DNA from 3 places in the Sporosarcina sp. So3-204 genome. Region 1 is predicted to be linked to each of the others. Evidence: riboswitches for the same ligand, from Rfam matches in the RefSeq annotation. Region 1 holds a riboswitch; each other region holds the start of a gene.
The links. A riboswitch is a leader RNA that binds a small molecule or an ion and turns the genes downstream of it on or off. The one in region 1 is predicted to bind S-adenosylmethionine.
Positions count from the first base shown of each region.

Region 2: another riboswitch for S-adenosylmethionine. It lies ahead of AC3RV6_RS02945 (MetQ/NlpA family ABC transporter substrate-binding protein); the one in region 1 lies ahead of mtnW (2,3-diketo-5-methylthiopentyl-1-phosphate enolase).
Region 3: another riboswitch for S-adenosylmethionine. It lies ahead of AC3RV6_RS12405 (LLM class flavin-dependent oxidoreductase); the one in region 1 lies ahead of mtnW (2,3-diketo-5-methylthiopentyl-1-phosphate enolase).

Region 1 is NZ_CM176485.1:1,309,493-1,320,557, reverse strand. It holds gene AC3RV6_RS06315 (sugar ABC transporter ATP-binding protein) at 1-1,228, opposite strand, end outside; gene AC3RV6_RS06310 (sugar ABC transporter substrate-binding protein) at 1,285-2,373, opposite strand; gene mtnA (S-methyl-5-thioribose-1-phosphate isomerase) at 2,390-3,427, opposite strand; gene mtnK (S-methyl-5-thioribose kinase) at 3,424-4,623, opposite strand; SAM riboswitch class I at 4,693-4,868, opposite strand; SAM riboswitch class I at 5,016-5,120, shown strand; gene mtnW (2,3-diketo-5-methylthiopentyl-1-phosphate enolase) at 5,185-6,399, shown strand; gene AC3RV6_RS06290 (2-hydroxy-3-keto-5-methylthiopentenyl-1-phosphate phosphatase) at 6,404-7,066, shown strand; gene AC3RV6_RS06285 (methylthioribulose 1-phosphate dehydratase) at 7,063-7,692, shown strand; gene AC3RV6_RS06280 (cupin domain-containing protein) at 7,692-8,222, shown strand; gene AC3RV6_RS06275 (protein adenylyltransferase SelO) at 8,293-9,750, opposite strand; gene AC3RV6_RS06270 (AAA family ATPase) at 10,231-10,944, opposite strand; gene AC3RV6_RS06265 (hypothetical protein) at 10,965-11,065, opposite strand, start outside.
Region 2 is NZ_CM176485.1:616,553-627,617, forward strand. It holds gene AC3RV6_RS02920 (CaiB/BaiF CoA transferase family protein) at 1-80, opposite strand, end outside; gene AC3RV6_RS02925 (alpha-hydroxy acid oxidase) at 99-1,241, opposite strand; gene AC3RV6_RS02930 (enoyl-CoA hydratase/isomerase family protein) at 1,482-2,258, opposite strand; gene AC3RV6_RS02935 (methionine ABC transporter permease) at 2,272-2,943, opposite strand; gene AC3RV6_RS02940 (methionine ABC transporter ATP-binding protein) at 2,947-3,960, opposite strand; gene AC3RV6_RS02945 (MetQ/NlpA family ABC transporter substrate-binding protein) at 4,262-5,083, opposite strand; SAM riboswitch class I at 5,363-5,476, opposite strand; gene murJ (murein biosynthesis integral membrane protein MurJ) at 5,633-7,171, opposite strand; gene AC3RV6_RS02955 (polysaccharide pyruvyl transferase family protein) at 7,349-8,494, opposite strand; gene AC3RV6_RS02960 (S-layer homology domain-containing protein) at 8,936-10,852, opposite strand; gene AC3RV6_RS02965 (phosphodiester glycosidase family protein) at 11,037-11,065, shown strand, end outside.
Region 3 is NZ_CM176485.1:2,510,502-2,521,566, forward strand. It holds gene AC3RV6_RS12360 (carbon-nitrogen family hydrolase) at 1-244, opposite strand, end outside; gene AC3RV6_RS12365 (pyridoxal phosphate-dependent aminotransferase) at 330-1,499, shown strand; partial or broken gene AC3RV6_RS12370 (LLM class flavin-dependent oxidoreductase) at 1,573-2,922, opposite strand; gene AC3RV6_RS12375 (MetQ/NlpA family ABC transporter substrate-binding protein) at 2,938-3,765, opposite strand; gene AC3RV6_RS12380 (MetQ/NlpA family ABC transporter substrate-binding protein) at 3,781-4,641, opposite strand; gene AC3RV6_RS12385 (methionine ABC transporter permease) at 4,672-5,322, opposite strand; gene AC3RV6_RS12390 (methionine ABC transporter ATP-binding protein) at 5,264-6,343, opposite strand; gene AC3RV6_RS12395 (MetQ/NlpA family ABC transporter substrate-binding protein) at 6,374-7,201, opposite strand; gene AC3RV6_RS12400 (GNAT family N-acetyltransferase) at 7,250-7,759, opposite strand; partial or broken gene AC3RV6_RS12405 (LLM class flavin-dependent oxidoreductase) at 7,879-8,157, opposite strand; SAM riboswitch class I at 8,255-8,367, opposite strand; gene AC3RV6_RS12410 (hypothetical protein) at 8,516-8,839, opposite strand; gene AC3RV6_RS12415 (hypothetical protein) at 9,047-9,490, opposite strand; gene AC3RV6_RS12420 (ASCH domain-containing protein) at 9,499-9,846, opposite strand; gene AC3RV6_RS12425 (amino acid ABC transporter ATP-binding protein) at 9,983-10,720, opposite strand; gene AC3RV6_RS12430 (amino acid ABC transporter permease) at 10,745-11,065, opposite strand, start outside.

The DNA.
Region 1 (11,065 bases):
TCGCTACTTTTTGCTGATTCCCACCACTTAAATGTACAAGCGGCATGTCCACACTTCCTGCTTTAATTCGCAAACGACTAATAATATCTAAAGAAAAATCTTTTTCTGCTCGTTTGTTCATAAAAAAGCGTGGTGAAAATTTACGTAGATTAGGAAAAGTCGCATTTGTTTGTAAGGATTCATGTACAAAAAGCCCTTCTTTTCTACGCTCTTCAGGAATTAGCGCCATTCCTGCCTTTATTGCATCGGATGGGTGTTTTGCTCTGACCATTTTGTTATCTAATTGAATACTTCCCGTTTTATAACGCGTATACCCAAATAATGTTTTTGCAAGCTCGGTCTTTCCAGCGCCAACTAATCCAACAACACCAACAATTTCACCTTCTGAGACTGTAAAAGATAGATTATGTAATTTATGACCATCTGAAAGATCCTTTACTTCTAATAAAGTTGGACCAATTGTTTTTTCGTGATAACCAAGTTCAAGACTAAATGTTTCACCTAACATCGCCTCGATAATCTCGTTTTCAGTAACTTCAGATGTAGTGAATGTTTTAATTGTTGTTCCTTCTCTCATGACCGTAATACGATCACTAATTTCAAACACTTCAGGCAGTCGATGTGAAATATAAATACAACTAACATTTTTATTTTTCAAGTCATTAATTACAGAAAATAGTCTGTCTGATTCCTGAACAGATAAAGGCGCAGTTGGTTCATCGAAGATAATAAGTTTAGCTGAATGCACAAGTGCACGAGCGATAAGAATCAATTGCTTTTCAGCAAGTGATAGTTTAAATGCAGGTTGTTGAACAGCAATATTGTCGACTTGCAATTGTTGTAAAGCAAGGCGAGCTTGTTCATGAAGCTTAGATGTTGAAACAAATAAGTTTCCGCCTTTTGCAAATGAATCAAGCATGATATTTTCTGCAACGGATAGTTCGGGAACAATAGCCGTATCTACTTCTTGGTATACACAATAGATGCCTAGTTCTTTAGCTTGCTTTGGCGATGGAAATTTTACTATTTCATTATCGATTAAAATTTCACCGTCATCCTGTTGATATGCACCTGAAAGTATTTTCATCAATGTGCTTTTCCCTGCACCATTTGCACCTAATAATGCGTGGATTTCCCCTCTTTCAAGATGAAATTCTGCATTTGCCAGTGCTGGAACTTTCCCGAAGTTCTTATTAATACCAATCATCGAGAGTAATGTGTTCACGATGGAACCTCCCTATTTAATAATGAAGCTGTCCTTTTATAAAGGACAGCCAATGTTAATTATTTCAAGCTTTCTTCTAATTCTTTCAAAGAAGATGCGTAACCTTGATCACTTACTCCCCAACCATCGACGTATTCATGAAGTTCGTTTGTCGTAACTGTTTTTTCTGGTAATTTTGAAGCATCTATAAAGACTGGATTTAGAACAACATGTTCTTCTGGCTGTTCACCATTAATTTTTTGGTATGCATAACGCACTTGAATACGACCAATATCAGCTGGATCAATAGCAGCTGAAGCCGCCCATGGGCTATTTTCTTTTTGAATCATTTGTAAATCTTCGTCGCTCATATCAATACTATATACTTTAATATCTGTACGCCCTGCTTGTTCAATCGCACGTACAGCACCCTTTGCAAATTCATCCCATGCAGCCCAAACAGCTGTAATTTCGCCTTCGTTAGGGTATTGCTTTAGAATTGCTTCCATTTGGGCTTGTGTATCTAATGCTGTATTAGCAGTTGCCGCACCAAATGTCGCTACTTCTTTAATGCCAGGATTATCTTCTAAAAACTTAGCATATACAACTTGTCTTCTTTCCATCGGTGCAAATCCAGCTACCCAAATTTTCACGATATTCCCTTCACCGTTTGTATCTTCTTTCAATTTTTCAAGCGTCATTTCAGCCATTAATTCATCGCCTTGTTCCAAGACAACTACACCATCTACTTCAACCCCTGCATCAAATGCAACGACAGGAATTCCTTTTTCTATTGCTTTTTCAACACCTTGGTTCAATGCTTCCTTCGTTCCGTGGTCAATTAGAATGGCATCCATTCCTTGATTAATTGCTGCATCTAAATTAGATGCCATTTTAGAAAGGTCACCTTCTGAAGTAAATACAGTTACTGTACCACCAAATTTAGCGGCTTGTTCCTTAACACCTTCAATATACTGCGCTGAAAATGTACCAAGATTCTGTTGCATAATTAATGCGATTTTCTTATTTGCTAATGGGTTATCTGACTTTTCAGCCGCGTCATTCTTTTTTTCTGGCTCTTTAGAAACTTCACCTTTAGGCTGGCATCCAGCTAATAAAATACCGATTACTAGTAGTGCACTTAATAGCCAACGTGTTTGTTTTTTCATGATTGATACTCTCCTTTTATTTGCCTATGAAGCGCTGAATATTTTCTATATAGTTTGGTTCTATAATACCTTTTTCCGTAATGATTGCTGTTATGTATTTTGCTGGCGTTACATCGAATGCCGGATTATACACTTTCGTATTTAAGGGCGCAATCTGTTGTCCCGCAATAACTGTTATTTCATCGGGATTACGTTCTTCAATTACAATACTCTCGCCGTTATGAATCGTTAAATCGAAAGTTGATGAAGGTGCTGCCACATAAAATGGAATGTCAAATGTATGCGCTAAAATGGCTAAATTCATAGTCCCGATTTTATTTGCCGTATCCCCATTTGCAGCTATTCGATCTGCTCCAACGATGATTGCTTCAATATCTTTGGTATGAATTGTATGGGCCGCCATCGAATCGGTTATAAGTGTGACGTCCACACCTGATTGTTGTAGTTCCCAAACTGTCAATCGTGCGCCTTGAAATACAGGCCGGGTTTCACACGCGTATACTTCAAAGTGTTTTCCACGTTCACTTCCTAAATGAAACGGAGCGAGGGCGGTTCCATATTTCGCTGTAGCAATTGAGCCTGCGTTACAAATTGTCATAACCCTTTTTTTATCTTCAAGTAATGTAAGCGCATATTCGCCAATATTCCTGCAGAACTCTTCATCCTCAGCATGTATAATAACCGCTTCATTTATTAGCATTACTTTCGCTTCTTCGACATTTTTCGCACTTAGGACAAGTTTCAACAACCGCTTCAATGCCCACATCAAGTTGACTGCAGTTGGACGAGAACCTGCTAAGTAATCAAAATCCTTTTTTAATTGAAGCTGGAATTCCTCTATATTGGATGTTTGATAAGACCTTCCTGCTATTGCAAGGCCATAGGCTCCAGTAATGCCAATTGCAGGTGCTCCACGCACTTTCAAAGTTACGATTGCGTCATAGACATCTTTTATCGTTTCAAGCGTTAGATTTTCAATTTCTAATGGTAATTTTTGTTGATTTAAAATGACAATTTGATCATTTGTCCATTTAATGGATGTTGGTATTGTCATTTTATTTCCTCCCGAACTAAAGCAAGTACTGCTGAAATAGTTGGTAACGTTGATCTATTCAAAATCAGTTTTTCACCTATTCGCAATGCTTTTTTCTTTAATGAAATTCGTTTCTCTTCATCCTTAATGCCTTCCAAATCTTTCACAAGTGCCAATCCTATTGTTCTGCGGATTAATTCACAACCAGCAAATCCAAGCGTGTCGCTAAATATCTTCTCTAGGATATTTTTTTTATACCCATCAATTTTTGCAAACGAATCAACTGAATCCTTGTCCCAAAGTTCTGAGAATGTAGAAGTAAAGACATTCCAAGTTTCGTCAATCTGCTGGAGAACTATTTCTTGTTGACTGCCTTCTCTCGTAATAACCTGAAACACTAAATTTGCAATGAATTGACCAATGTCGAATCCGATAGGTCCGTAAAATGCAAACTCAGGATCAAAAACCTTTGTTTCCGTTTCACTTACAAAAATACTTCCAGTATGCAAATCACCGTGTAATAAAGCTTCTGCTTCAGTTAAAAAAATTTTTTTCAGCTTGGCAACTTCTAATTTCAGCAATGTATTTGCCCAAATTAATTCGACATCTGATTTCAATAAATCTTCTATGTTATTTGTTTCTGCATTGAAAAATGGATCTGTAAAAACGAGGTCTTCTGATATTTTGCACAGTTCTGGATTGGAAAATTCCTTAACTAACTTCTTCTTTTCAAAAGGATGCAAGGCAAAATCCGATGTATAGAATAGTGTCTTAGCAAGATACTCACCAATATCTGATGCAAGCAACGGATAATTATTACCTGCAATTAATCCTTCTCTCGCAACCGTTAAATGTGATAGATCTTCCATAATCGTTATTGCTAATTCAGTGTCAATTTCGTATACTTTTGGCACTAAAGCAGGTACAAACTCTCCGTGTTTTTTCAAAGCATTCGCTTCAATTTCTGCACGTTTCAAAGTTAGCGGCCAGCTCTCTCCAACTACTTTTGCATAAGGCAATGCTTGTTTAATAATTAAAGACTTTTTTGTAATAACATCTGTTAATAGAAAGACATAATTTAAGTTTCCATCGCCAATTTCCTTACATATCAAATCGGCATGCTCGGAATAAAAGCGATTGTTTTTTGCGATTTCAATCGCTGACTCTTTAGTTAATTCAACATATTTCTCATATATAGCTGTTGTCACATCACTCATCCTTTCTTTATCCAAAATAAAAAGCCCTATCCATAATGGAAAGAGGCTAAAGAATAAGAAATTCCTTGCCTCTCATCTTTCAGAATCCATACGTTTACACGTCATCATCTGATGGAATTAGCACCGTGCCCTACAGGAATAAAATTCCCAGGCGCCAAAGTAAAAGCGCCCCGTTTCACAACGGTATTAAGGTCGGTTGCTGGGCGTCATCGGGCCAATTTCCCTATGCCAGCTCTTGATAAGAGTTATACAATTCAAAAAGTTATGCTATTTAAATAATATTCTAGCACTTAATTGCAAGTCATGTCAATTCTATTTTTTCAGTTTTTGATAATATTGACAAATCTCTTTATGAGTGAAATAATCAGACTACGATTTTAATTGAATAGCTAATCTTATTTAGAGTTGGTGGAGGGACAAGCCCAATGATACCCGGCAACCGAACCTTCAAAGGAAACGGTGCTAATTCTTGCAGCTAAATTGCTGAACAATGAGAAGTCGTTCTTGAAACCTCTTCTAAATTAGAAAAGGTTTTTTATTTCGTAAAGGAGCTGAAATAAAATGAGTGGTCTAACAGCAAGTTATCAACTATACGGAAAGCAAGGTTCAATTGATAAGAGAGCAGAAAGCATTGCACTTGGTTTAACAATTGGATCATGGACAGATCTGCCATTACTTCAACAAGAACAATTAAAAAAACATAAAGGTATTGTTGCTTCTGTCACCGAGTTCCCAGAAACACCTCATCCACATAAACCCGGGTTAATTAAAGCAGAAGTAAAAATCACATATCCTGCTGCAAACTTTTCAGCAGATTTACCAGCAATACTGACAACCGTATTTGGTAAACTATCATTAGATGGCGAAGTTAAACTATTGGATTTAGAATTTGATGATTCACTTTTGCAACACTTTCCTGGTCCACGTTTTGGTATAGATGGGATTCGAGGTAAACTTAATGTACATAACCGACCATTAATTATGAGTATATTTAAAGGAGTCATTGGTAGGGATCTAGATTACCTTACTGAACAACTTAGACAGCAAGCACTTGGTGGTGTGGACCTTGTCAAAGATGATGAAATTCTTTTTGATAACCCGTTAACCCCTTTTGAAAAAAGAATTTCAATTGGAAAAAAAGTGCTGCAAGAAGTTTTTGAAGAAACGGGACAACGTACATTATATGCAGTTAATTTAACCGGACGAACGTCAGACCTAAAAGATAAAGCAAGAAAAGCAAGAGAACTAGGTGCGGATGCATTGTTATTTAATGTTCATGCTTACGGACTTGATGCCATGCAGGAATTAGCGGAAGATAACGAGATTCAATTACCACTTATGGCGCATCCTGCTTTCAGTGGTGCGTTTACATCTTCTCCATTTTATGGTGTTTCGAGCTCCCTTGCTCTTGGTAAACTTTCACGTTATGCAGGTGCGGATCTTTCTCTATTTCCATCACCTTATGGTAGCGTCGCTTTGGAAAAATCAGTTGCATTGTCAATAGGTCATGAATTGACGAATGAAAGCATCGTTAAACAAGCATTTCCTGTCCCTTCAGCCGGAATTCACCCAGGACTTGTCCCCTTACTAATAGAAGATTTTGGCGTGGATTGCGTGATTAATGCCGGGGGCGGTGTCCACGGACATCCAGCGGGGGCGGCAAGTGGCGTACAAGCTTTCCAACAAGCAGTCCAAGCTGTATTAAATGGAACCACATTAACTGAAGCTGCAAATGAACATCCAGCGTTAAAAACAGCACTTGAATTATGGGGGTAAAAAAATGAAACAGCCAGTTATATTTTGTGATTTTGACGGTACAATAACTGACCAAGATAATATTATTGCGATTATGAAAAAGTTCGCACCACCTGAATGGCTGCCGATTAAAGATGATATTTTGGCGCAAGAGGTATCGATTAAAGAGGGTGTAGGTAAAATGTTCTCTCTACTTCCGGTCTCTGCCAAAGATGAAATCACTTCTTTTGTCATAGATCAAGCTAAAATTCGTAAAGGTTTTGCTGAGTTTGTTGAATACACAAACACTAAAAAAATTCCGCTTTATATCGTAAGTGGTGGAATCGATTTCTTTGTAAATCCTCTATTGAAACCATACGGTCCTTTTTCGGATGTCTATTGTAACGAGGCTGATTTTTCCGGTAAGAATATCAATATTAATTTTCCACTCAGTTGTGATGACCAATGTTCAAACGACTGCGGTTGCTGTAAACCTTCAATTATTCGAAACTTGATAAAAGAAGAGCAGATAAGTATTGTAATCGGCGATTCTATCACTGATCTTCAAGCCGCTAAATTAGCTGATATTGTCATAGCAAGAGATTTCTTAATTGAAAAATGTGAGGAATTGAATCTTTCATACGAACCATTTGAAAGCTTTCATGATGTTATTCAGATTTTAGATAAAAAGTTAGGTGTTAGTGAATGAGCGGTTACACAAAACAATGGAATGAACTTGCCGATATAAAAGATGAATTAGCCGCACGCGATTGGTTTATGGGGACCAGTGGAAACCTCGCTATTAGAGTATCCAATGATCCTCTTCATTTCTTAGTTACAGCGAGTGGTAAAGATAAAAGAAAAAGAACTGATGAAGACTTTTTACTCGTTGACCATTTAGGTGCTGCTGTAGAAGAGACGCATTTAAAACCTTCTGCTGAAACATTACTTCATTGTGAAATTTACGGGAAGACATCTGCTACATGTAGTTTGCATATCCATACCGTAGCAAACAATGTCATTTCTGAACTTTACGCAGATGAAGGCGGAATTGATTTTCAAGGGCAAGAACTCATTAAAGCTTTTGGTCTATGGGAAGAAGATGCAGTACTTCGTATACCAATCATTCCTAACCATGCTGATATACCGCGTCTGGCGCATGAATTCGAACCATTTGTACAAGCAGATAGTGGCGCAGTGCTCATTCGTAATCACGGCATAACAGTATGGGGAAAAAGTGGTTTTGAAGCAAAAAAATTACTAGAAGCCGCAGAGTTTTTATTCCAATATCAATTAGCAATTAACCAATTCAAATTAAAGGAGTCGATTCTGTAATGGCGACAATTACAATCCAAGGTACAAATGAGGTCATCAAAGGACAAGAAGAAGTAAGCCAGTTTTTAACTAATCAAGAAGTCATTTATGAACATTGGGATATTAATCAACTTCCTGAAAACCTTCGTGAAAAATTCGATTTGTCAGATGAAGAAAAAGAAGAGATTTTACAAGCATTTAAAACTGATATTGACGACATTTCAGAACGTCGCGGCTATCAAGCGTCAGATATTATCTCTTTATCCGATTCAAACCCAAAATTAGATGAACTTCTGAAAAACTTTGAAAGAAAACATCATCATACAGACGATGAAGTACGCTTTATCGTTAGTGGACATGGCGTTTTCATCATTAAAGGAAAAGATGACCGCTTTTTCGAAGTCCATCTAGATCCTGGTGATTTGATATCAGTACCTGAATATATTCTTCACTATTTTACTTTGGCAGAAGATCGTAAAGTAGTTGCTGTTCGTATTTTCGTAACTGTAGAAGGCTGGGTTCCAGTCTTCCAAGACGAAACAGCACAATAAATTTTAAGATAAAAAAATGGTGCCAGTCCAACATGTAATGTTGAGCTGACACCATTTTTTTGACTATTTTTTATGTTCCACAAAAAGTTTGATAAGGTGTAGTTGACTGAGGTAATGCAGCAAATTCAGCTTGATTGTCAGAATGTGCATATGGATTTGAAAGTGCAGCTAAGAGTCTATCCATTACATTAAAATCCCCATCTTCCACTGCAGCATCGAGTGCTTCTTCAACCCGATAATTACGCGGGATTAACGCCGGATTACTATTTTTCATCAATTGAGTTGATGTAATCTTGAACTCTTCTTGTCTTCCTAATCTTTCCAACCAACGCTCATGCCAATGGTTAAATTCAGTTGTTTCAAATAAAGTCATACTATCTAGTTTTCCGAAAGTTAATGCCAGAAATGTATTTGTATAATCTGCACTTTCTTCCTTCATCAAATTAAGTAAATCATTGATAAGAGCTATATCTTCATCTTCTTCATTTAATAAACCGAGTTTCGCTCTCATTCCCGCTAACCAATTCGCTTGAAAAATATCTGTGAAATTAATCAGCGCACCTTCAGCAATTTCAATTGCTTTTTCCTGATTCTCATCCAACAATGGCAATAATGCCTCAGCAAAGCGAGTAAGATTCCAACCGGCTATATTCGGTTGATTGCCATACGCATAACGGCTTTGTCTATCAATCGAACTGAATACAGTTGCTGGATCAAAAACATCCATGAAGGCGCAAGGTCCATAATCTATTGTTTCACCGCTAATCGTCATGTTGTCAGTATTCATCACACCATGAATAAATCCTACAAGTTGCCATTTAGCGATTAATTCCGCCTGACGTTTAATTACTTTTTGAAGAAGTGCGAGATATCGGTTTTCATTTAATTCAATTTCAGGAAAATGACGATTTATTGTGTAATCTGCTAGAACTTGTAAGTCCTCATAAGCCCCCCAATTGGAAACATATTGAAAAGTTCCAACCCGTATATGGCTATCCGCAATCCGCGTTAAAACCGCACCTTCTAATTCAGTTTCACGGTAAACAATCTCCCCAGTTGTAACCAACGCCAAACTGCGTGTCGTTGGAATACCTAGCCCGTGCATTGCTTCGCTAATGATGTATTCTCGTAACATAGGTCCAAGTCCAGCACGTCCATCACCACCACGAGAATACGGCGTTCTACCAGGACCTTTAAGTTGAATATCGAACTTCTCACCACTAGGCGTAAGTTGCTCCCCTAAAAGTACAGCCCGTCCGTCCCCTAACATCGTGAAATTCCCAAATTGATGCCCTGCATAAGCTTGTGCAAGTGGCGAAGAACCTTCTGGTAGCTTATTTCCAGCAAATATTTCCAATCCCTCTTCACTTTCTAAAGCTTCAATGTCCAATCCTAAAGATATTGCTAATTTATGATTCATAATAACCAACTTCGGTGAACTGACAGGAGTTGGTTTTGTGCTTGTGAAAAATGATTCCGGCAAGCGTGAATAACTGTTGTCTAAGTTCCAACCCATTTTATTACTCATTGCAATCACTACTCCCTAATTCTTCGATTTGTTATGTTATGTTCTTTTATATCACATTAAAAAAGGCCTGTGCAACATAGAGTATTAAATTCACTGTGGCACAGACACCTTTAATTTTCTAGTTTGTTGCTTGACAACAAAATAAATATTGCATATATTAGTTAATTTCCGCTACATATAGGGCTTCGGCAATTTCGAAGTCCCGCTTTGGCGGACGCTTTCTGCGGGCACGGCTACAGCCTCTTCCCTCGCTGCGCTCAGTCCAGGGTCTTCGGCTCGTGCTATTCCCGCTAGAGTCGCCGCCTTTCGCTCCAATTAACTGGATTAGCAATTAAATTAAATAACAAATCGATACTTTCCTCATAACTAAGGACGGATAATTAGTTAAAATAAGTAATTATGAAATTGATTCATATAATTCACTGAAGCTGAAAACTTTAAACGTGTCATCACTTGTAATACACCCCATAGACAATTCTTTCAATCATTAAATATATCACTCAAAAACTTTTCTCTGTTCTGCAAGAAGTATTTCGTTATTTGGAAATGATCTGTCTTCTCGTATTCTATCTCATTAATTAAACCATTATCAAAACTATAGATTGTAGCATCTGGATACCCTAGAAGAATTGGAGAGTGTGTAGCTATAATAAATTGGCTATCATCTGATAAAACTGATTCATTCAGAATTTTTAAAAATGAAAGTTGTCGTTGAGGTGAAAGTGCAGCCTCGGGTTCATCTAATAAATAAATAGCTTTTCCATTGAACCTGTTTACAAATAGTGATAGAAATGATTCTCCATGCGACTGTTTATGTAAGGAACGGCCACCGTATGCTTCATAGTTTCCCATATCATCAATATGGGATGCGAAATTATAAAAAGATTCTGCACGAAGAAAGAAGCCGTTCGTCACTTTTGGTAACCAAGACAACCTAATATATTCGCCTAACGCTGATTCAGCAGCATGTACATCATAAAAGTTATTTCTTCCTCCACCTGCTGTGTTAAATTCACATTTATCGGCTAGCGCTTCTAATAATGTGGATTTACCAGAACCATTTTCTCCAACAAAAAATGTAACTTTATTTTCTAAATTTAATTGGTTAAGACTCTTAATTGAAGGAATTGAAAATGGATACTCATTGAATGATTTAACTTTTTCATGAAGAAGTTCGATTCTTTTTAAAAACAAGTTATCTCCCCCTTTTCATTCTAAAACTCTTCCAACCCCGTCACATCCGCAAGCCAAGTTTCTAGTGTATTGGCATCAATAAAGTGAATATGTCCCCCTGTTCCTTCAAAAACTGGTAAAT
Region 2 (11,065 bases), 690 kb from region 1:
CCGAAAACCATTGTGCAATAAGGTCCCGCCAATACTTGGGACAAATCGATGACTTTCAAACCTTTTAATGCTTGTTCCACGAATTAAAACCTCCAAATTTAAGCTTTTACAATCGTAACTTTTTGTATGTCGGCTAAAGTTGAAACACCCGTCAATGCAAGTGACACTTCAGTTTCTTGAATAAACGACTCAATGACTCTTTCAACGCCGGCTTGACCATCAGCTGCAAGTCCGTAAACAAAAGGTCTACCAATTAGTACCGCATTAGCACCTAAAGCTAGTGCTTTAATAATATCTGACCCTCTACGAATGCCACTGTCTAATAATATTGGAATTTTTCCATTAACAGCTTCTGCAATTGGTGGAAGGGCATCAATTGTTGAGATCACACCATCTAATTGTCTACCGCCGTGATTGGAAACGATGATCCCATCAATACCATGTTTAATCGCAAGTAAAGCGTCTTCTGGGTGTAAAATTCCTTTTAACAGGATAGGCAACGTCGTTCTCTTCTTTAACTCAATAATATCGTCCCAACATAATGTCGGGTGATGAATATTGTTAACCATTCCTTGAATAATCGATTCATCATCCGTCCCGGAAATGGATGACATAAAGACTTCATCAGACTTGTAATTTGATATACCTAGACCAAGTTTTAACGGAGAGTATTTATTGCGTAAATCCTCTTCACGCCAGCCAATCATCACGGTGTCAATCGTTACGACAAGTGCTTCAAAACCAGCTTTTTCAGCTCTTTTTACCATATTATAAGAGATTTCTTTATTAGCGGACCAATAAAGTTGAAACCATTTAGGGCTGTCTCCTGATTCTTTTTTAACGTCTTCCATAGAGAAACTAGAAACCGTGCTTTGAATATAAGGAATTCCGAATGTAGCTGCCGCTCTAGAAGTAGCGAGTTCAGCTTCTTCATGTGCCAGTTTCTGCATGCCAACAGGTGCGAGTAAAATAGGGTGGGGATAGGTTTTTCCGAATAAAGTGACGCTTGTATCAACTGTTGAAACGTCGTTTAGAAAGCGTGGTACGAGTGAGTACTTCACGAATGATGTGGTGTTTTTATGTAGTGTTTCTTCGTTGCCGGCGCCTGAACGGATGTATCCGAATTTACCAAGTGGTAGGTGTTTTTCGGCATATGCTTCGAGTTCTTCGTATCCGATTGGATGTATGTCGTTTGAGGCGATGTTGTCGAGTAGTTTATCGGCGTTTTTATTTGCTGTCATGAATGATCAGTCCTTTTTTATTGGGATTAAACTAATGAATTTAGTTCTACGAAACCGTTGATTTCCGTTCCGAGCGGACGCTTTCCGCGGGCGGTCCGTGAGCCTCCTCGTCGCTACGCTCCTGCGGGGTCTCACCTGGACGCGCTTTTCCCGCTGGAGTCGCCGCTCTCCACTTCAATCAACTAGATGTAGTATTCCTAATTTCAACTTATATAGTTGATTTTAGGTGTTGAATTCTAGTTATTTAAAATTAGGTTTCCTCTTGTTCAAAAAAGCGTCGATGCCTTCTTTATAGTCATCGGAGCTGAAGGATTCTAAAATCATTTCTGCTAGTTCTTCGTTTTCTTCGTTTTCGCCGTCGACGATTGCTTGGATGACTTTTTTTATGCCTGCATTGGCGACGGAGGATTTGCTAATTATGAGTTGTGCGAATGAGTTTACTTCTTCATCTATCGTGTCAGGGCTATAGGCTTCGTTAATTAGGCCAATTGAGACTGCTTCTTCTGCGCTAATTAGCTTTGCTGTATAGAGAAGTTCTTTTGATTTTGATGGGCCTATTAGGTTGTAAAGTCTTTTTGTGCTGGATAGGTTGTAGACGATGCCTACATTTGCTGCTGTAATGCCGAGTTTACTATCTGTTGATGCAAATCTGAAGTCGCATGAGTTTGCGAGTTCTAACCCGCCGCCAATTGCTAGTTTTCGTATTAATGCGATTGTAGGGCGAGGGAAGCGGTATAGTTTATCGATTGCTCGGAGCGCTTCGTCGTTGTATTGTTTTGCTTTGTCTGTTTCGAACCGTGCATCGAGAAATTCACTGATGTCAGCACCGGAAGAGAATGCTGTTTCATCGACACCACGGACGATGAGTACTTTCACTGATGGGTCTTTTTCTAGTTCATCCAAAACGTCATAAAGTTTTTTAAACATTGCCAGTGAAAATGAATTCTTCTTAGCAGGTCGATCGAAAACGATTGTTGCGACCTGGCCGTCTATGGTTGAAAATACTTCGTAAGTCATGATAAACCTCCGTTCAATCTTTCTTTAATTTCGCTGAAAAATGGTTACCGAGCATTTGAATTCCTTGGACGAGAACAATTAATATGAAGACTGTTGCGTACATGACTTCAACTTCGTATTGAATATGTCCATATCTGTAAGCAAGGTCACCGAGACCACCTGCACCAACAAGTCCGGCCATTGCTGTTGCACCAATTAAACTAACGGTAGCAATTGTTAAACCAAGTATAATGGAAGGTCTTGCTTCTCTAAGAAGGACATTCCAAATGATTGATCTTCTTTTAATACCCATCGCTGTGTAAGCTTCGACTGTACCTTGGTCGACTTCTAGTAATGCGGTTTCCATTAATCTCGCAATATATGGTGCTGTATAGATGACGAGTGGAACGATAACACCTTGCACGCCAATGGTTGTACCAGCAATAATTTTCGTGAATGGCAAAATGAAAAACAATAAAATAATAAATGGAATAGATCTAAGAATATTGACGATTAAATTAAATAGATTGTAGACGAATTTATTCTCAAAAGATTGGCCAGGTCGGGTAAGTACTAACAAAATCCCTAACAGTACACCGAGAACAACTGAAAATACGAGGGAGACAGTTACCATTTGAAAAGTTTCTACGATTGATTTCCAAATAATCGGAACCCATTTATCAATAAAATTCGCATCATTGTTCATGTCTTACCCCTCCAATTCTTCTGTACCGACGCCTTGTTCAGTTAAGAACTGTAACGCTTTTACAATATTTTCTTTTTCACCAACGAGGTGAATGACCAAGTTTCCGACGATGCCATTTTTTAGTTCAATAATATTTGCAGATAAGATATTCGGTTTTACGTTAAATTTTTCTGTCGCAAGCGCAAGAAGCGGTTGACTTGTTGATTCGCCTACAAAAGTGAGTCTTGTAACAGCACCTGTTAGGCTTAGTTGTTGAATTAAAGAAGGAGATAGTTTCCGTTGTGAGATCGTGTTGAGAAACGTCTGAGTTGTAGGCTCCTGTGGACGTGAAAATAAATCGATTGTCGTGCCTTGCTCTATGACATTCCCGTCTTCCATCACGTAGACATAATCACAAATCTTTTGGATGACGTTCATTTCATGCGTAATTAGTAAAATCGTAATTCCGAGTTCTGCATTAATTTTTAATAGAAGATCTAGAATGGATTCTGTCGTTTCAGGGTCTAGTGCGCTTGTTGCTTCGTCACTTAACAGTATTTCTGGTTCTTGCGCAAGAGATCTTGCAATGGCGACACGCTGTTTTTGTCCGCCTGATAATTGATTTGGAAAAGATTTATGTTTATCGGATAAACCAACAATTTCCAAGTATTTAATGACACGCTTTTTCGTTTCTTCTTTATCAAATCCGAGTAGTTTTAACGGAATAGCGATGTTATCGTAAACAGTTGCTGTTTTAAGTAAATTAAAACCTTGGAAAATCATGCCGATTCCTTTTCTTGTTTCACGTAATTGATTCAAAGGAAGGGACATGATTTCCTGTCCCTTTATGAATACTTGGCCTTCAGATGGTCTTTCAAGTAAGTTAACACATCTGATTAACGTACTTTTACCAGCGCCACTATAACCAATAACGCCGTGAATTTCACCTTTTTTAACGTGGAGGTTAACGTTTTTTACTGCTTCAACAACGCCGTTTTTCGTTTCAAATGTTTTTGTAACGTTTTTTAATAAAATCATATAGTCCATTCCTTTCTACAACAGAGTCAATTTCATAATTACCTTAACTTGCTACAACGACACAACATATTGTTCGAGAACGGTTCAACTCGACTATATGTTGTGGTGGTGTGGCGATAAAATCCTATTATGAAATTGATTGAACAGAGTCAATTTCATAATTACCTTAACTTGCTACAACGACACAACATATTGTTCGAGAACGGTTCAACTTGACTATATGTTGTGGTGGTGTGGCGATAAAATAATATTATGAAATTGATTGAACTGGTAACTTGTGTAGAAGGGGAGTGACTCAACCTTACCAACCTGGGATGATTGAGCCGCCGAATTCCTCTTCTACAAACTTTTTAACTTCTGGAGATTGATAAGCTTTTACTAGTTTTTTCAGAACTTCATCATTTTCGTTTTCAGCACGAACAACGATGTAGTTAACATATGGTGAGTCAGTTGATTCTAAAAGAATTGAATCTTCTTTCGGGTTAAGACCAGTTGCAATCGCAAAGTTTGTATTGATTGCAGCTGCAGCAAGCTCGCCAAGTTGGTTCGGAATTTGTGCTGCATCTAGTTCGATGAATTCAAGATTTTGTGGATTTTCGATTACGTCATGAATATTAGCTGTTTCTTTCTTCGCTTCATCTAATTTAATAATACCAGCTTCTTGAAGAATGAATAATGCACGTGATCCGTTAGTTGGGTCATTTGGTAGTCCGAATTTTGAACCGTTTGGAAGGTCTTTCATGTCTTTATATTCGTTTGAATAAACAGCCATTGGGTTTAAAATTGTTTTTCCAATTGTAACAAGATCTGTACTGTGGTCTGCATTAAATTTATCTAGGAATGGTTTATGTTGATAACTATTTACATCTAAATCGCCTTCAGATAGAGCAGTGTTAGGAATTACGTAGTCAGAAAATGATTTGATATCAATTTCCAGTCCATCTTTTGCTGCAATTTCTTTTACTTTTTCCATAATTTGTTCATGTGGGCCACCCGTAACACCAATTAAAAGTTTCGATTCATTAAGTGCGTTGACTTTTCCTTTGTCATCTTTTCCAGTTCCACAAGCTGTAAGGATACCGAGTAATAATACGATTGACAATAAAATACTAACTTTTTTCATTTGAATTCCCCCTGTTTTTGTATGTATATTTATTTTGAAGACTGTGTTAATAATATTATTGATTGAAGCGAAAGGCGGCGACTCCGACGGGATTAGCGAGACAGGTGAGACCCTGGAAGGAGCGTAGCGACTGAAGCGGCTAACCGCTCGCCCCGCGGAAAGCGTCCGCCTGCAGCGTAAATCAACACTGGATGTTAACAATACTTATTTTGAAAAATCAAAAAGCCCCTCTATCAAAAATAGAGAGGCACACTTATGTATGGCTAATAAGATCGTCCTCTCTCATCTTTCAAAACAAAAACATTTTGCAGGATTTAGCACCTGTCTATAGCAATTACTATAGATGGTTGCCGAGCTTCAACGGGCCAGTCCCTCAGCTACTCTTGATAAGAGATTTCTATTTAATTTTCAAATTGGTTCACACCCACATATTACAATGTAAAGAATACACTGTCAATCTAATTCTACTATTTTGTCGTTATTTGACGAAATGACTTAGATTAATTAATAGAAAAAAGCGTGGGATAATAAAATCCCCACACTTTTTGCTTAATTTTTATGTTTTAAAAGCTTTCTTTTGAGCTTATGTGTGTATTCTTGAACTTCTTTTATTCCAAATAGGAAATAGGAACCTACTACTGTAATTCCGAAGATCCCTACACCAACAATAAAAGTCAACCATTTATAATCAAATACTAAGTACTGACTTGAATAATAAACAACGACTGTAATGATGATAATTGGCAAAATCGCACGGTAAAACTCTAATTCCTTACTGAAAACGCCCATTTTTAATTTATACTTTCTATTAGCATAGGCGATTAACATGATAAAGTTTGTAACAGAACTTACTAATGTACCCCAGGCAATCGCTGCGGCGCCCATAGAGTCTACGAGCGACATAATGATTGCAATGTTGACCCCGAAGACGTTTATTAAACTAAAAATAACCGGTGCCATGGAGTCACCTTTAGCATAGTAAAAGCGTGTGATATACGTGTTTGCCGCAAGGAAATACATAGCTAGTACAAAAATCGCTAATATGGGAGCTGTTATAGCTGTTGACTGTGCATCAAAGTTCCCGTATTGGAAAATAACTTGTACTAAGTTTTCCGAATAAAAATAAGAGAAAACTGTAACTGGAATGAGCAATAATAACAAATAATGCAAGCCTTTGGAATAAAGACTGCGAATCGAAGTTACATCATTGTCATTTTCTTTTAAGCTTAATATTGGATAAATAACCGTTGTTACTGCAGTAATTAATATGGCCTGCGGAAATTGCATAAGTTTTGATGCATAGTTTACAGATGCAATCGCTCCTTCAGATAACATACCTGCAAAAAGCCGTTGAAGCAAGGCGTAAAGCTGGATAGTTGCGCCACCGAGCATGATTGGCATTATCATATACCATAATTGTTTTGATGATAAATTATGTTTAAAGGAAATACCTACAGGATGCGTTTTTAATTTTCGGTAACCAACAACCAAGAAGTAAACCATTAAGATTGAGCTTGCCATCGCACTAATTCCGTATGCAATTGGACCAAAGAAAAATGATAAACCTACTGCAATGACTAAAAAGATTGCATTATAAATTAATATAGCAAAACTTGATAAATGAAACTTTTGATTTACATTTAGTAATCCGCTATACCAAGATGAAAGGACAAGTAAAATAGAAGAAGGTAACATCCAATAGTAAAGATGTTTAGTTAATCCGATATCTTCTTGGCTAAGTCCACTCGCAACTTTCTCGCTATTGAATAACGCCATTATTGGATCAGTAAATAATAATAAAACGACTGTCATGGCTGATACGAGAAACAATACAATTGTAAAAGATTGCTTAACGAAAAGTGCTTTATCAGTTGTGCCGCGACTATAAATAGAAATGACAGCTGTCGTAAAAGCACCACCGACAACTAAGTAGAGAAAGTTTGGAATCATATATGCGGTGAAAATACTGTCCGCAATATAACTGCTACCATACTGATAGCCAATTACGATTTCACGAAAAAAGCCAAACAGACGAGCAACGACATTTATTATCGCAACAACGCCAACAATTTTAACAAATGAATTCATATGCCGTCCCTACCTTCATTGGTCGACTTCGATAACATTTAACTCTTAAAAGGGCCATAGCGATATCCGTTTTATTAATATAGGCATATCTATAAGATACAGCTAGAAAACTCTTGGAAACATTAAAAGTTAGGCGATTGGAAGTGAACAGTAATTTGCTGAGAACGAGTATTTGTTTCATAAACGCGTCACAGCCTTTTTCATTAATTTTAGACCTTTCAATGCTTCCTGATTAATAAAATTAGAAACTTCCTTCGTTTTCATAATCGTATTCTCCCAGTCATTGCTTAACTTTTTAAAGACGTCAGCAATTGCATCATCATTTACTTTTAGGTCGTCCATTTGTAAGCAACGATCAGATAAGCCGACAAAAGACATGAAATCTTGAACCTTAGTATGGTAAGAGATTGCAATGATTGGTGTCTCCGAACTAGTTGCGAGTATTAAAGAATGTAGCCTTGTCCCAATTACTAAATCGAGATTACCGGTTACTTCAAGTAAACGTTCTGGTACAAGATTTTCATCAATAATTTTCGTGTTTTCTTGATGAGTCATCTTTTTTTGGATATCTTTTGTAACAATGACGTCTTGCGGGAATTTCGTTGCAAAGAAAGTTATGGTGATATTGTGTTGAGCAATGGCATTGTCAAGATTTCTCGCCATACTTGTCGTATATTCATCATATAATTTGACGTCACCCTTAGGCCAATAGTTGGCATTATAAAAGGGAACTGCTGACACACCGACATTGAGTGGTTTTTCGCTATATTTCATTCTGTTAACTTTCATTGAAAAGGCAGGGTCACCAACGATATGAATTTCTTTTTTTACGCCAATTTTCTCTAGAAGTTGTTTTGATTTAGGATCTCGAACAGAGATATTCGTTGCGTATCTGCACATTGCTCGAATACTAATTTTGCCGGATATTGTATCTAGGGGACCAGCTCCACAACCGTAGATAATATATGGAACTTTGCTTTGCTTGGCCATCATTGCATATGTCCCGTATAGATGTGCTTCTCGTCTGTAAAAGTCCATTAAAAGACCTCCACCACCTATAATCAGGAGATCGAACTCTGAAACGTATTGTTTGTTGTTTTTGAATGTGTGAAAGAAAGTTTTATATAAATTACTTTGTTTATAATATAATGGGTAACTTTGTACACCGTATCGTTCGGATGTTTGTTGTGTGCTGTTACTAAAAACGGTAATGTCTTCAGGGGATACTGAAAATACTTCTTTTACTTGTTGGAGAATCCCAAATAAAATGGACTCATCGCCATTATTATCATTTCCATAATTCCCCACAATTCCAATCTTCATTAAACTACATCCTTTATTCTTTTTATGTTGCGATTATACCACATCAAACTATTATCTATGTAAATCAATTATACGTCAAATATGGATGATGTGTTTTACGCATCACCCACATTTTATATTCTATTCAATATTTTACAGGTTGAACTGATGATTCATGCTTTACCAAACCGTTGATTTCCGTTCCGGATAGGGCTTCGGTACTTTCGAAGTCCCGCTTTGGCGGACGGTCCGACAAGTGCAGAAAGATAGAGTTCAATCCATCTCTCCTCGTCGTCGCTCAAAAGCGTGCTCTCAAACGCTACGCTTATTGGTCGCAAAAGCCGTTCTGCGTAACGGCTCTTCCTGTGGGGTCTCACCTGGACACGCTTTTCCCGTTGGAGTCGCCGCTCTCCACTTCAATCAACTAGATGCAGTATTATTTATCTCACTAATATAGATTAGTTATTTAACAGTATCAATCACTCGTACATAATCCTTACTTACATAGACAGGTTGAGAGTAGAGTTGATCGGATAAAATTTCGTACCAGCCATTTGTTGCTGAGCTTGTGATGATGACGGGCATGCCTGCGCTTGTATACTTAAATAGTTCTTTGTTATTTATAGAAGTAGGAACAGTTCTGACGTTTAAGCCAGGTGTTGTTGTTAAGCCGATTGTATATGGGTTTTTCGCATCTTTATAGCCCATTTCTTTTTCTGCGCGGTAATAATGACCTGCGATTTTTGCACCCCAGAAAGGGTCAGAAGCATATTTCACGTTGAAACCGACAGCGTTAGAGCCAACAACTGCACCGTTTGCATAGGGACCACTGAAGCGACCGTTTGCGAGAGGTGTTTTTGGTGTAATGTAGTTTGGCTGTAAGAACTTTGTGATAAGTTCATCTATATTAGCAGCGACAGTATCAAAGTTTTTGTTTAGTGGGTTTGTGTCATAGACATAAAGCCCAAATAGATTATTATAAGTTTGTGCATGATCACTCATACCGTATGCACTTTCATGTTGTGCAAGTGCTAAAATAAGCATGGCATTAATTTGATGTTTTACTTCGATATCCTTTAATGTTTTACCGAGTCCAACTAATTTACTTTTAGTAGTGGCATCTTTATATTGAGATAAATTCGTTTTCTCAAGTTCAGTTAACTTTTTATCAATATACTGGTTTATCTCGTCTGCGCTGTAGTTAGTTTTTGATCGTGCAGGAAGAAATTGATAGTAGTTATATGATTCTCCAGCAGTTGTCCCATTAGAATTGGTGAAGTTAATCCCGTTCCAACTATAGTATATAGCATCTTTTTTCATGAAGGCGGGCGCTTTACCATAGCTATAGCTTCCAGCGCTTTTTCCGGTAGCGTGGTTGTATAGTTTATGTGTTATTTCGCCATTAACATTTTCGTAATAAGAACGTCCTTTACTCATTGAAAATGGAATGAGTGAGACATCAGCTAGTTTTAAATTACCTACTTGTCCTGCAAGTCGAACTCTAGCATTTGTGCCGTCACTTCCAAGGTATTCCATTTCAGTATTTGCTGCAACAGGCATCTGATCTTTAAGTGTCTCGGAGTAAAGTGCAACATATTTATTAGTAACGACAAAACCTGCATTCATCTTTATGATTTTGTCTTTTAGAACAATGACTTGTGAACTTTTATTCATGGCTTTTTCTGCATCTGTGAAATTCATAAATGTTTGATTGCCAACAAGTGTGCTATTTGAAATTTCTTTTACAGAATAAATCGGGATATCAGCTTGTGGATCACCTGTTAATAACATTAACCGATGTATAAATGTAGCTGATTGTGCGACAGTAGCATTATTTAAAGGTTTAAAGTTGCCATTTTCTCCTTTAATAATGCCTAGAGCTGCACCGTTAGCAACGGCTTGTTTATAATCATCAGAAACTAGATTTGCATCTTTAAAATCTAAAGTAGCAACTACTTTTTTAAATTTTAAATGATCCATTACACGATCCAAAATAATCGCCATATGTTGACGGGTGATAGCGTTATCAGGTTTAAATGTTCCAGCTACTGGATAACCAGTAATGATTTCGGCTGCCGCTGCACGCTGAATGTCTACAGCATAAGCGTGTGTTGTCGGGACGTCATTAAAGGTAATATCTTCTCCACCTTTAAGATTCAAAACACGTGACAGATAGGCTGCGAATTCCCCGCGCGTGACGATATTATTAGGTGAGTAGCTACCATTCGAGTTTTTCTCTAAGGCATTTTTAATGATTAAATAACGTAATCCTGGCTCATGTTCGTGACCCGAAATTTCATCCGCTGAAGCAGTAGTTGTGTTTAATATCAGCGAAAGTAGTAGCACAATAAATAATACATGTAATGATTTTTTTTGCATTATTATTAACCTCCTATACTTGTCCCTTAATACTAACAGAGATAGTCTAATAGTTTAAGAACTAAATGGTAGAGATTGAAAACTACAACTTTAGTTTAATAGTATAAATTGATATTTTTTGATAGTATTAATGAAGCAAGATGAAGGGAAGGTGGACAGCTCTTTATAAATAAAGGGTGATTATATGCTGAAAAAAATGAATAGAATACTACT
Region 3 (11,065 bases), 1.2 Mb from region 1:
ATCCACCGACAATGTGAATGCTTAGCTCTTTAGCTAATCTTCTAAGTAGTCGTTTCGTAATTTCGCCTTCTACATCTGCTATTTCATCAAGGCGTTTCAAATCAAATCCGGTATTCCAAAGTTCTGGAAGTACTACAACGGAAGCTCCTTTTTTTGCCGCTTCTTTAATTTTGATTTCCACATGTTCAAAATTAGCTTTAGGAACCCCATATTGGATAGCAAACTGAATCAATGCAACTCTCATTATTATCACCGCCTGATAGACTTATTATTCAAAAGGTTATATGATTTAATTATGATACGCAACTAATTAGGAATGGGGTTATTGAATGGAACCATCTAAACGATTAAAGGATTTACCTGAACATTTTTTCTCGGAGCTCGTTAAAAAAGTAGAAGCTGCGATTGGAGAAGGAAGAGACGTAATTAACTTAGGACGCGGGAATCCTGACCAACCAACACCCCCTCATATAATAAAGGCATTACAAGAAGCAGTTGAGGATCCTTCAACACACGGCTACTCTCCTTTCAGAGGGACTTGGGAATTAAGACAAGCGGTGGCAGATTTTTATATGCGAGAATACAATGTAACGCTTAACCCCGATACAGAAGTTGCTATATTAGGTGGAACAAAAATCGGTTTAGTAGAGTTGCCATTAGCGGTAATGAATGAAGGAGAATTATTACTACTACCTGACCCAGGTTATCCGGATTATTTATCGAGTGTTAGTCTAGCAAACATTAAATATGATACGATGCCATTACTTGCTGAAAATAATTTTTTTCCTGATTACTCTGCACTAACTGATGAACAAATTAATGATGCAAAACTAATGTATTTAAATTATCCTAGTAATCCAACAGGAACAACTGCTGATATTGATTTTTTTGATAATACAGTCGCCTTCGCAAAAGAATCTGATATAGCTATCATGCATGACTTTGCTTACGGTGCTATCGGCTTTGATGGAAAGAAGCCAATCAGTTTCCTACAAGCTGAAGGTGCAAAAGAAGTTGGGATTGAATTATTGTCCCTCTCGAAGTCATATAATATGGCTGGTTGGCGAGTCGGTTTTGCAGTCGGAAATTCCGATATAGTCAATGCTATTAATATGTTACAAGATCATTTATTCATCAGTATATTCCCTGCTATCCAACATGCCGCAGTCGTCGCTTTAAATGATAGTGATAAATTTGTCCAGGAACTAGTTGCGCTATACGAAGGTCGTAGAGATGTTTTAATTGCTGAATGCGAACGGATTGGTTGGGATGTCGTTTCTCCTGCCGGCTCATTCTTCGCTTGGCTTAATGTACCTGAAGGATACACAAGTCAGGCATTTGCAGATTTACTTTTAGACAAAGCAGATGTCGTAGTCGCTGCTGGAAATGGATTTGGTGAATTCGGTGAGGGCTATGTGCGCGTCGGCTTATTAGAAAGTCATGACCGTATTAGAGAAGCGTTTTCTCGAATTGAAAAGCTCGGAATATTTTCTAAATAATCACAAAAAAACTGACGAGATGTTAATTATCTCGTCAGTTTTCATAGTATTAATGATATAATCTGTAAGTATTCTACTCGGTTAAAACGACCTTCTTTTTCAAAAATTGATTGACAGGATTTTGCAATCCAAGATGCTCGCGGAGTGTATCCCCTTCATAATCCAACCTGAATATACCTTTTTCTTGCAATAACGGAACGACATGCTCAACAAAGTCTTCAAGCCCACCCGGTAATAGCGGAAATTGAAGCATAAAACCGTCTGCCGCTTTTTCAATAAACCAATTTTCCATTTCATTCGCGATTTAAATTGGCGTCCCAATAAATGAATCTTTCCTAGCAGGACTGAAAAACCTTGCGTACAATTCCCCTACTTTTAAATCTTCCTCGTTCATTATTTTCTTCATTTCATTAAAATTACTTTGAATACTATTAACAACTGGAAAATCAACATCTCTCGCTAAAGAATCTAACGCATACTTTGAAAAATCTACATTTCCCATATAACCCGAGACAAACTTTAAGCCTTCATATGGATCTACTAGATTACTTAATTCCTCATATTTCCGTATGGCATCTTCTTCTGTCGCTCCAACAATTGGTGATATGCCATGTAGAATTTGTAAATCTTCTTCATTTCTTCCAAAACCCACTACTTGTGATTTTAATTTTGCATAATAGCTTTTTGATTCCACTATATTATCCCAGCGCGTGAAAACAACTTCAGCTGTTCTGGCTGCTAATCGCTGTCCTGGAACCGAAGCCCCTGCTTGAATAATAACTGGTTGACCTTGCTTAGAACGCGCAATATTAAGTGGGCCTTTGACTGAAAAATACTTTCCTTTATAATTAAGTTCATGTACTTTTTTAGGGTCAAAAAATTGGCCTAATTCTTTATTATAAACGAATGCATCGTCTTCCCATGAATCCCATAAACCTTTCACAACATCAACGAACTCTTCTGCTCGTTCATAGCGATGATCATGCTCCCAATGACTATCACGACTAAAATTCAATGCAGTTTGACCAGTTGCATCTGCCGTTGTTACAACATTCCATCCAGCACGCCCATCACTCACATGATCAACAGAGGCAAACTGGCGTGCCAACGTATAGGGTTCGCTATAAGTAGTAGATGCAGTTGCACCAATACCTATCTTCTCAGTCGCAGCTGCTAATGCCGTAATTAAAATTAGCGGATCAAATCGATTTAGAATTTGCGGATGCGATTCACCATTCACAGCTAAGCTATCCGCTATAAACGCAATATCAAACTTTCCTTTTTCAGCTATTTTTGCAAGTTTTTGCATCGCTGCTACATCTATACTTGCATTTGGATTTGATGCGGGATGACGCCACGACGATACATGCATTCCTGTTCCAACTAAATAAGCTGCTAGTTTAATTTGCCTATTCTGAGCCAATAAAACACCTCCTATTTACTTTAGTTCTTCAGGAATAAACCAGTAATCGTCCTTATTATGTTTGGCTAAGTACTTTTTAAATTCATCTGACTGATAAGCAGCGGCAACATCTTTTGCCCACTTCGTATCTTTATTTGGTTCATCCACAACAGCGACTAATTCTAAATTTTTCAGCACGTCTTCAGAAAGTAATTTAGTTGTAGGGTCTAACTTAGATGAATAAACGATACTGCCTGGTATCACACCGTAATCCAGATCAATTAAAGAACGTGGAATTTGTGCAGAATCCATTTCAATTATATCTAAGTTATGTGGATTCTCTTCGATGTCACTAACTGTCGCCTTAACTAACTCAATCCCATCTGTTAATTTAATCAAGCCAGCTTTTTGAAGTAGCGCATAAGCTCTTGCAGCATTCGATGGATCTTTTGGAATACCAATAGAATCACCTTCTGCAATATCATCTAAAGAAGATTTTCTTCCTGGAAAAATACCAGCCGGAACTGTCGGAATCGGTGTTACTGCCGTCAATTTCGCACCTTTTTCTTCATTAAAATTACTAAAGTACGCAGTATGTTGATCGACATTTAAATCTACAGCACCTTCTGTGATTGCAATGTTCGCAGAAAGTAAATCAGAGAATACCTTTGTTTCTATCGTATATCCTTTTTCTTCTAATATAGGTTTAACAGCCTCTAAAAATAGTTCACTATAAGGCCCAGGTGATGTTCCTACTATGAAAGTCGTTTTCTCCTCCGCGCTTCCTTTTTTATCGTTACCGCAAGCTGTCAAAACCAATGTAAATAATGCCAATAAAATCAATAAAATTTTCGATTTCTTCATTATCAAAATCTCCCCTTATTTGTTTGTATAAGAATCTTTAAAAGTACTTAGTTCTTCTAACGTTATAAATGTCGGAATATAGTTACCACCGTATGTTTCATTTATAAATTTTTCCGTTTCGTCCGATTGATATAACGCAACAATTTTATTAAACACTTCATTATCTTTATCTTCACTACGAGACGCAATGATATTTATATAAGGCTTTGCAGTTTTACTTTCATGAATTAATGTATCTTTTAAAGTTAGCCCTGCTTCGACTGCTGTCCCATTATTAATGACTGAACCAGCCGTATCTTCCATTAAACGTGGTGCACTAGCCGAATCTACTGGTACTATTTCAATATTTTTCGGATTTTCTTTTATTTTATCTGCTCCGCCACTGCCATCAAAATCATCAACAACTGTCAACAATCCCGCTTCTTGCAACAAAAGTAGAGCACGCCCCCAGTTAGGTGCATTATTCGGTACTGCTATCTGTGCACCATCTGGAATATCACTTATGGAATTGAATTTAGAAGAATACAATCCGAGTGGTGCGATAATCGTTGTTGCGATTGGGACAAGATCAGTCTTATTACTTTCATTATAAAAATCTAAATAGGCGATATGTTGAAACGCATTTATATCAACTTCGCCAGCAGCTAAAGCCTGATTTGGGTCAAAGGCAGAAGTAAAATTAACGAGTTCAATTTTTATCCCTTCTTTTTCAGCTCTTTCCTTTAAATACTCCCAAGTGCGGAGCTCCGAACCTCTGATTCCTACTTTTATTTCCTGTTCCTCTGTCTTCTTACTATCTGCTTTTGTTGTATTAGCTGAACAAGCTGCCAAAAATACTCCCAACACTAAAATGATTGGTAATACAAACTTCTTCATCTAAATTCCCCTATTCTATTTTTTATTTTTCTACACTCTTCTCATTTTCCGTTCAAACAAATTTCCAATCGTTTGAACACCTTGCACCATCACAACAAGTATGACTACTGTAATTACCATGGTAATTGTACTAAAGCGTTGATAACCGTAAGTGATTGCTACATCACCAAGTCCACCGCCACCAATTGCGCCTGCCATTGCAGTTGCACCGATTAGTCCGATTGTCGCAGTCGTTATACTCAGGATTAAAGATGGAAAAGCTTCTGGAATTAGGCATTTGAAAATAATCTTAAATGGTGCAGCCCCCATTGCTTTCGCAGCTTCAATAATTCCCTCATCTACTTCTAATAGCGAATTTTCTACTAGCCGCGAAATATAGGGGCCAATATGGAGTACAAGCGGAACAATCGCAGCTGTCGTACCAATCGACGTTCCTGCAATAAGTCTCGTGAATGGAATAATTGCAACAAGTAAAATGATAAATGGAATTGACCGGAATGTATTGACGACTGGATTTACTAATGAAAACACTATTTTATTCTCTAAAATATGCCCCTTCCTTGTAACTACAAGCAATATTCCAAGAAATATTCCTATTATGCTTCCAAAAAAGAGTGATACACTAACCATGTAGAGCGTATCCCAAACTGCTTTCATGATAATCTCGTTGCTGATTTCCATCTAGTACAACCTCCTTTACCGTGACATTTTGACTTTTAATATACCGTAAAGCCTTTTCAATCTCGGTATCTGCACCTGTTAACGCAACAATTAAGTTTCCGAAGAAGATATTTTGAATCTCTGTCGTACTTCCAAATAACACATTAATATCAATTTCATAATTTTTTGCTGCATTGGAGATGATGGGTTGACCGGCACTTAAACCTAAAAAGTCTAGTTTGAAGATTCGACCAATCCGATTATCTTTTTCTAGTAATCTATAGACTCCTTCAGGTATTTCATCTCGTACGACCGACTGAACAAAGTTTCGGGTAGTTTCTGTTTTAGGGTGTGCAAATATATCAAATACCTCCCCTGATTCGATTACTCGACCACCTTCCATAACAGCAACACGGTTACAAATCTGCTTAATAACTTCCATTTCGTGTGTAATTATTAAAATAGTAATTTTAAACTCCTTGTTCACACGTTTCAGCAATTGCAATATTGACTTCGTCGTTTGTGGATCTAAAGCCGATGTCGCTTCATCACAAAGCAAAATTGAAGGATTTGTTACAAGCGCCCTCGCAATTCCTACACGTTGCTTTTGTCCACCAGATAATTGGTCAGGATAGCTTTTCGCCTTATCTTCCAAACCGACAAAACGAAGTGCTTCATCCACCCGACTATCAATTTCTTTCTTTTTTGTATTGCTAAATACTAATGGAAGCGCGACATTATCGAAAACAGTTTTAGAATTAAGTAAATTAAAATGCTGGAAAATCATTCCGATATTTTGCATCGCACCACGTAACTTTTTAGGAGATAACTTTGCTAGATTACTACCTTCAACAATAATTTCACCTGAAGTGGGATATTCTAGTAGATTAACAGTGCGAATGAGCGTACTTTTACCTGCACCACTGAATCCAATGACACCAAAAATATCCCCTTTTTCTACCGTCAAATTAACCTCTTTTAATGCTTCAATTTTTTTCCCACCACTATCAAATACTTTTGATACACCTTGAAACTCAATCAAAGCAGTAACCTCCTTTCCTTTCTTTTTATTTTAAAATGCGGGTACAACGGCTCCGTCATATTTCTCTAAAATAAATTCCCTAACTTTTTCTGTAGTTAACGCAGCAGCTAGCTTCTTAATTGCATCACTATCTTTATTATCTGGACGCGATACTAAAATGTTCACATACGGGGAGTCATTACCTTCAATTATTAAAGCATCATCTAAAGGTTTATAATCTGCTTCTAGCGCATAATTCGTATTTATCGCTGATGCCTCTACGTCATCAAGCGAATGTACTAACATGACCGAATCAACCGGAACGAACTCTACTTTTTTATCATTCTTTGTAATGTCTGATAGTAAGTAATCCGTAGTCTTCTCTTCACTCAATTCAATAATATTTGCTGAAGCAAATAATTGAAGCGCCCTTGAAAAGTTAACTGGATCTTTCGGAATCGCTACTTTTGCACCAACAGATAACTCTTCAATTGAATTAATCTTTTTAGAATAAACGCCAAATGGTTCAATATGTGTTCCGACTACATTAACTAGATCCAAACCCAAATCTTTGTTTATTTGATTCAAATACGGTGTATGCTGGAAAAAATTTGCATCTAGTTCCCCGTTCGCAGTCTGCTCGTTCGCAATAATTCCATCCGTTGTCAAAACAAGTTCTATTTTTATACCTTCTTTCTCTAAATCAGGTGCAATAAATTCTAATATTTCGGCGTGCGGTGTTGAAGATGCAGTAATTTTTAAAGTTACTTCTTTGCTAGCCACTTGATTATTTGCTGAAGCTGCTTTTTCATCCTTGCCGCATGCACCAATTACCAATAAACTTACAGATAAAACAGCTAGCAATAATATTCTTCTCATTATCCTCACTCCTCTATATTTTCATTTATTAACTGGTTCAATCTAACTTTATAGATCAAGTCGATATGATTTTACTACTACTTCCCCTGTACCAAAGTCTTTCGTTGTATCACGTTTAAAGCCGAACCACTCATACAATTTAATCGCTTTTCGCATTGAGTCAGTTGTGTGCAAATAAATAGCTGTTGCTTGAATTGATTTCGAATAAGCAATTGCACTCCTTAACAACTCTTGTGCTACACCAAGACCTCTAGCATTCGGTCGAACGGCAAGAAGACGTATAATCGGTGAAGTAATCCCTAACTCTGGTTTATTATAGGCTTTAAGAGATGACTCAAATAATTGCAAACTACCAAGTATCTTTAAATCACTTTTGGCAACTAGGATCTTATCAACATTTGGGTTATCTACAGAAAAAGTAATATCTTTCAAGTATGATTCCCACATTGTAGGATCTTTATGGTCATATTCATATTGCAGATAACTTTCAACTAATAGCTGCCTAACTTCTTCCTTATCATTCTCTTTTATATCTTCGATTATTAATTTACTTGTCATTATTCTATTCCTCCAAACTTAACATATCAATTTACTAGGTATTATAATTAAAAAATATAACCTAGGAGCTATCTAAATCTTTCAATAATACTCTCCGGTACTTTTTTAAATAACAGAAATCCTCCTAGTGCTTTTCCTACTCCTAAATCAACTCTTTCAGGTGCAAGAGTTGATAATACTTGAAAGTTTTCAGCAACTTTATAAGGACTGTAATGTTGCAACATTACTCCGCCTGAACCAATCCGTATCGAATTCGTTTTAGCGATTAAATGCGAAATCAATACTTATGGGGATTAAGCTGCTATTTGGGCCAAGTGAATCGTATGTTGAAATCCGTAGTTTGCAGAAGTACCAGGAAAAACTGAACTCTGATCGAGTATACCAAGCTTATAGCTCATTCATTTCTCTCCTTCCTTTTATTAATTATACATATCAGTTAACTCGGATTTAAGCATAAAAAAAAGCTTCAATTTAGAAGAGGTTTGAATTGTCTTCCTCTTATCTTTCAAATCCATTCAAATCTGTAGGAAGTAGCACCTTTTCATATAGATCATCTACTGGTTGTCGGGTTTAATTTGACCTATTCCCTCCACCACTCTAAATAAGAGTCTATTAAATTTTAAAAGTACAATTATTTATTTCTTCTGTTGATTAGAAGCTATCATACTACATAAAAAAGTGAATTGTCAACTTCTTTTAAAGAAAACTAGTTATTCTTCAAACTGTGATTTTTTAATAGCAGGCGTTATTACCTACTTAAAATTTACTGTCATCTTTATCTAATCGCATTACTATTTTTTCCATCAAAGTGTTCAGCTTTTCAATATCGGGACTTGTAGTATTATTTGCTCTTTGCTCTTTTTTCAAATCGTCTATTTGGTTTTGTAAATTAGTAAGTTGTTGTTGCTGTTGTGCATCTTCAATTCGCCCTTCTTCTATTGCAATTGCGCCGCCTATCGTTTGTAATGCGTCACCGAATGTAGATATGGCTGAACCCCAAAGTGCAAGAATAACTCCCCTATCTTTAGAGCTATTATTATTTCGGTTCTCATTTTCATTATATTGTGATGGTTGAAACAAGTTCCTCACACCTCCACCATGTTATTATTTAATTCTTTTTAGCTTTCACTGTAATATATGTTATGGATGGGCTTTTAGGAACTATATCAAGCCAATTAATCCATCGCGATCAGCGTATATACCGTTGACAATTTAGGTTTTCTTGAAACTGAAAAAGAGTTGTGCGTCAATAGTAGACGCACAACTTTTTTATGTAGAAATATTTATTTACCAAAGTATTGGTTTCTGAACCATAAGCCAGAGCATAATGATCATAAGACCAATATAAAGCCAGGACGTTCTATTTAACCGGTCGAGTAGTTCACTTTTACGGCTACCTGGTGCGTTCAACACCCGTAAAACTCTTGTAAAGCCTGTTGCTAAGAATACAGCAGAAATACCCATAACAGCAACTGTCAATACAACCCATGACGTAAACCATGGCCATGGTCCATTAAGAATTAAAAGAACACCAGTAACCACAAGCACATGACCTGCATGCATAACAAGACGAATGATGACATTAATAATACCTAAGTACGCCTTTTCAATATCCATTCCAACACCGCGTAAACGCTTGATAATTGGCATTAAAATAAATAATGGACCTATGGACAGAACAGCACTTACAATATGCATAAAAACAAGCACATTATAGAAGTCAAAATTCATTTAGAACATCACTTCTGTGCCGAACTAAATTCATGCACCCATACTTTCATCGTAGGAAGCCATGGCATACCCTCATGCATAGACAAGATCATGTTTTTATAATCGGACATATCTGCATAACCCTCTTGTTTTGCATGTTCGTCTGTCATCTCACCAAGAGTTTGTCTATATAAAGAATTCACTGTAAATTCTTTACCATCAAGAACCATTACTTCTCCAGGATATGCATAAACGCCATTACGACGAGTAGCCGTTTTTTCTCCATTTAGTACTTTTTTCACATCTTCTTCAACTGTCACTAGTAATTCTACAGAACAAGTTTTTTTAGGTAATTCCTTATTATTTTCATTAGTCATTTGAATCCCTCACTTCTATTTATAACTACATCCTTAATATTATCTTTTTCTACAAGCTTTTGCCAGAACTTTGATTATTAGACAAAAACAAAAGACTATCTCAACCAAAATTTGGCGGATAGCCTTTTGTATATTGTCATTGAAGAATCAGATTTAAAAACTTACGAGTGCGCTCTTCTTTTGGATTAGTAAAAAGAATGCTAGGTTTATTTCTTTCAATAATTTTCCCTTGATCCATAAACACAACAGTATCCGCTGCTTCACGGGCAAAACGCATCTCATGGGTTACGACAACCATTGTCATCCCTTCATCTGCCAAATCCTTCATTACTTGAAGTACTTCACCTACAAGTTCAGGATCTAATGCTGATGTCGGTTCATCGAACAACATGACCTGCGGCTCTATCGCCAACGCTCTTGCAATACCAACACGTTGTTGTTGCCCACCAGATAATTGGAATGGGTAAAAATCAAGCTTGTCACCTAAACCTACTTTTTCTAATAACTGTTTCGCATTTTTTCTTGCACTATCTTTTGATAGCTTCTTTACAATAACAGGACCTTCCATCACATTTTCAAGTGCAGTCTTGTGAGGAAATAAATTGTAATTTTGAAATACCATACCTGATTGTTTTCTAATTAAATCTATTTCTTTTCTTGAAACCTTGCTAGAAAAATCAGTACTTTGTTCATTTATCTTAATTTTACCCGATGTTGGTATTTCTAAAATATTTAAACATCTAAGAAGTGTCGTTTTTCCTGAACCCGATGGTCCGATGACAACTACGACTTCTCCTTTATTTACTTCTAAGTCAATTCCTCGCAAAACTTCTAGTTCGCCAAAGTTTTTAGTTAATCCTTGAATTGAAATCATTGTGTTCTCCCTCATAAATCATTTTCATCTAGTTACATAACGATCTAATCGATTTTCAATTCTTCCCTGAAATAATGAAAGTATGAAACAAATAGCCCAATAGATAAATCCGACCTCAATGTATAAAAGTAAAAACTCATAATTTGAAGCAGCTATTTCTTGTGCTCTTCTAAACATTTCTGTCACTAAAATTAACGATGCTAAAGAAGTGTCTTTAACTAGGCTAATAAATGAATTCGATAAAGGTGGTATTGATACTCTTGCTGCCTGAGGCAATACAATTCTTCGTAACGTTTGTGCATAACCCATACCTATCGTTTGTGCCGCTTCCCATTGACCTTTTGG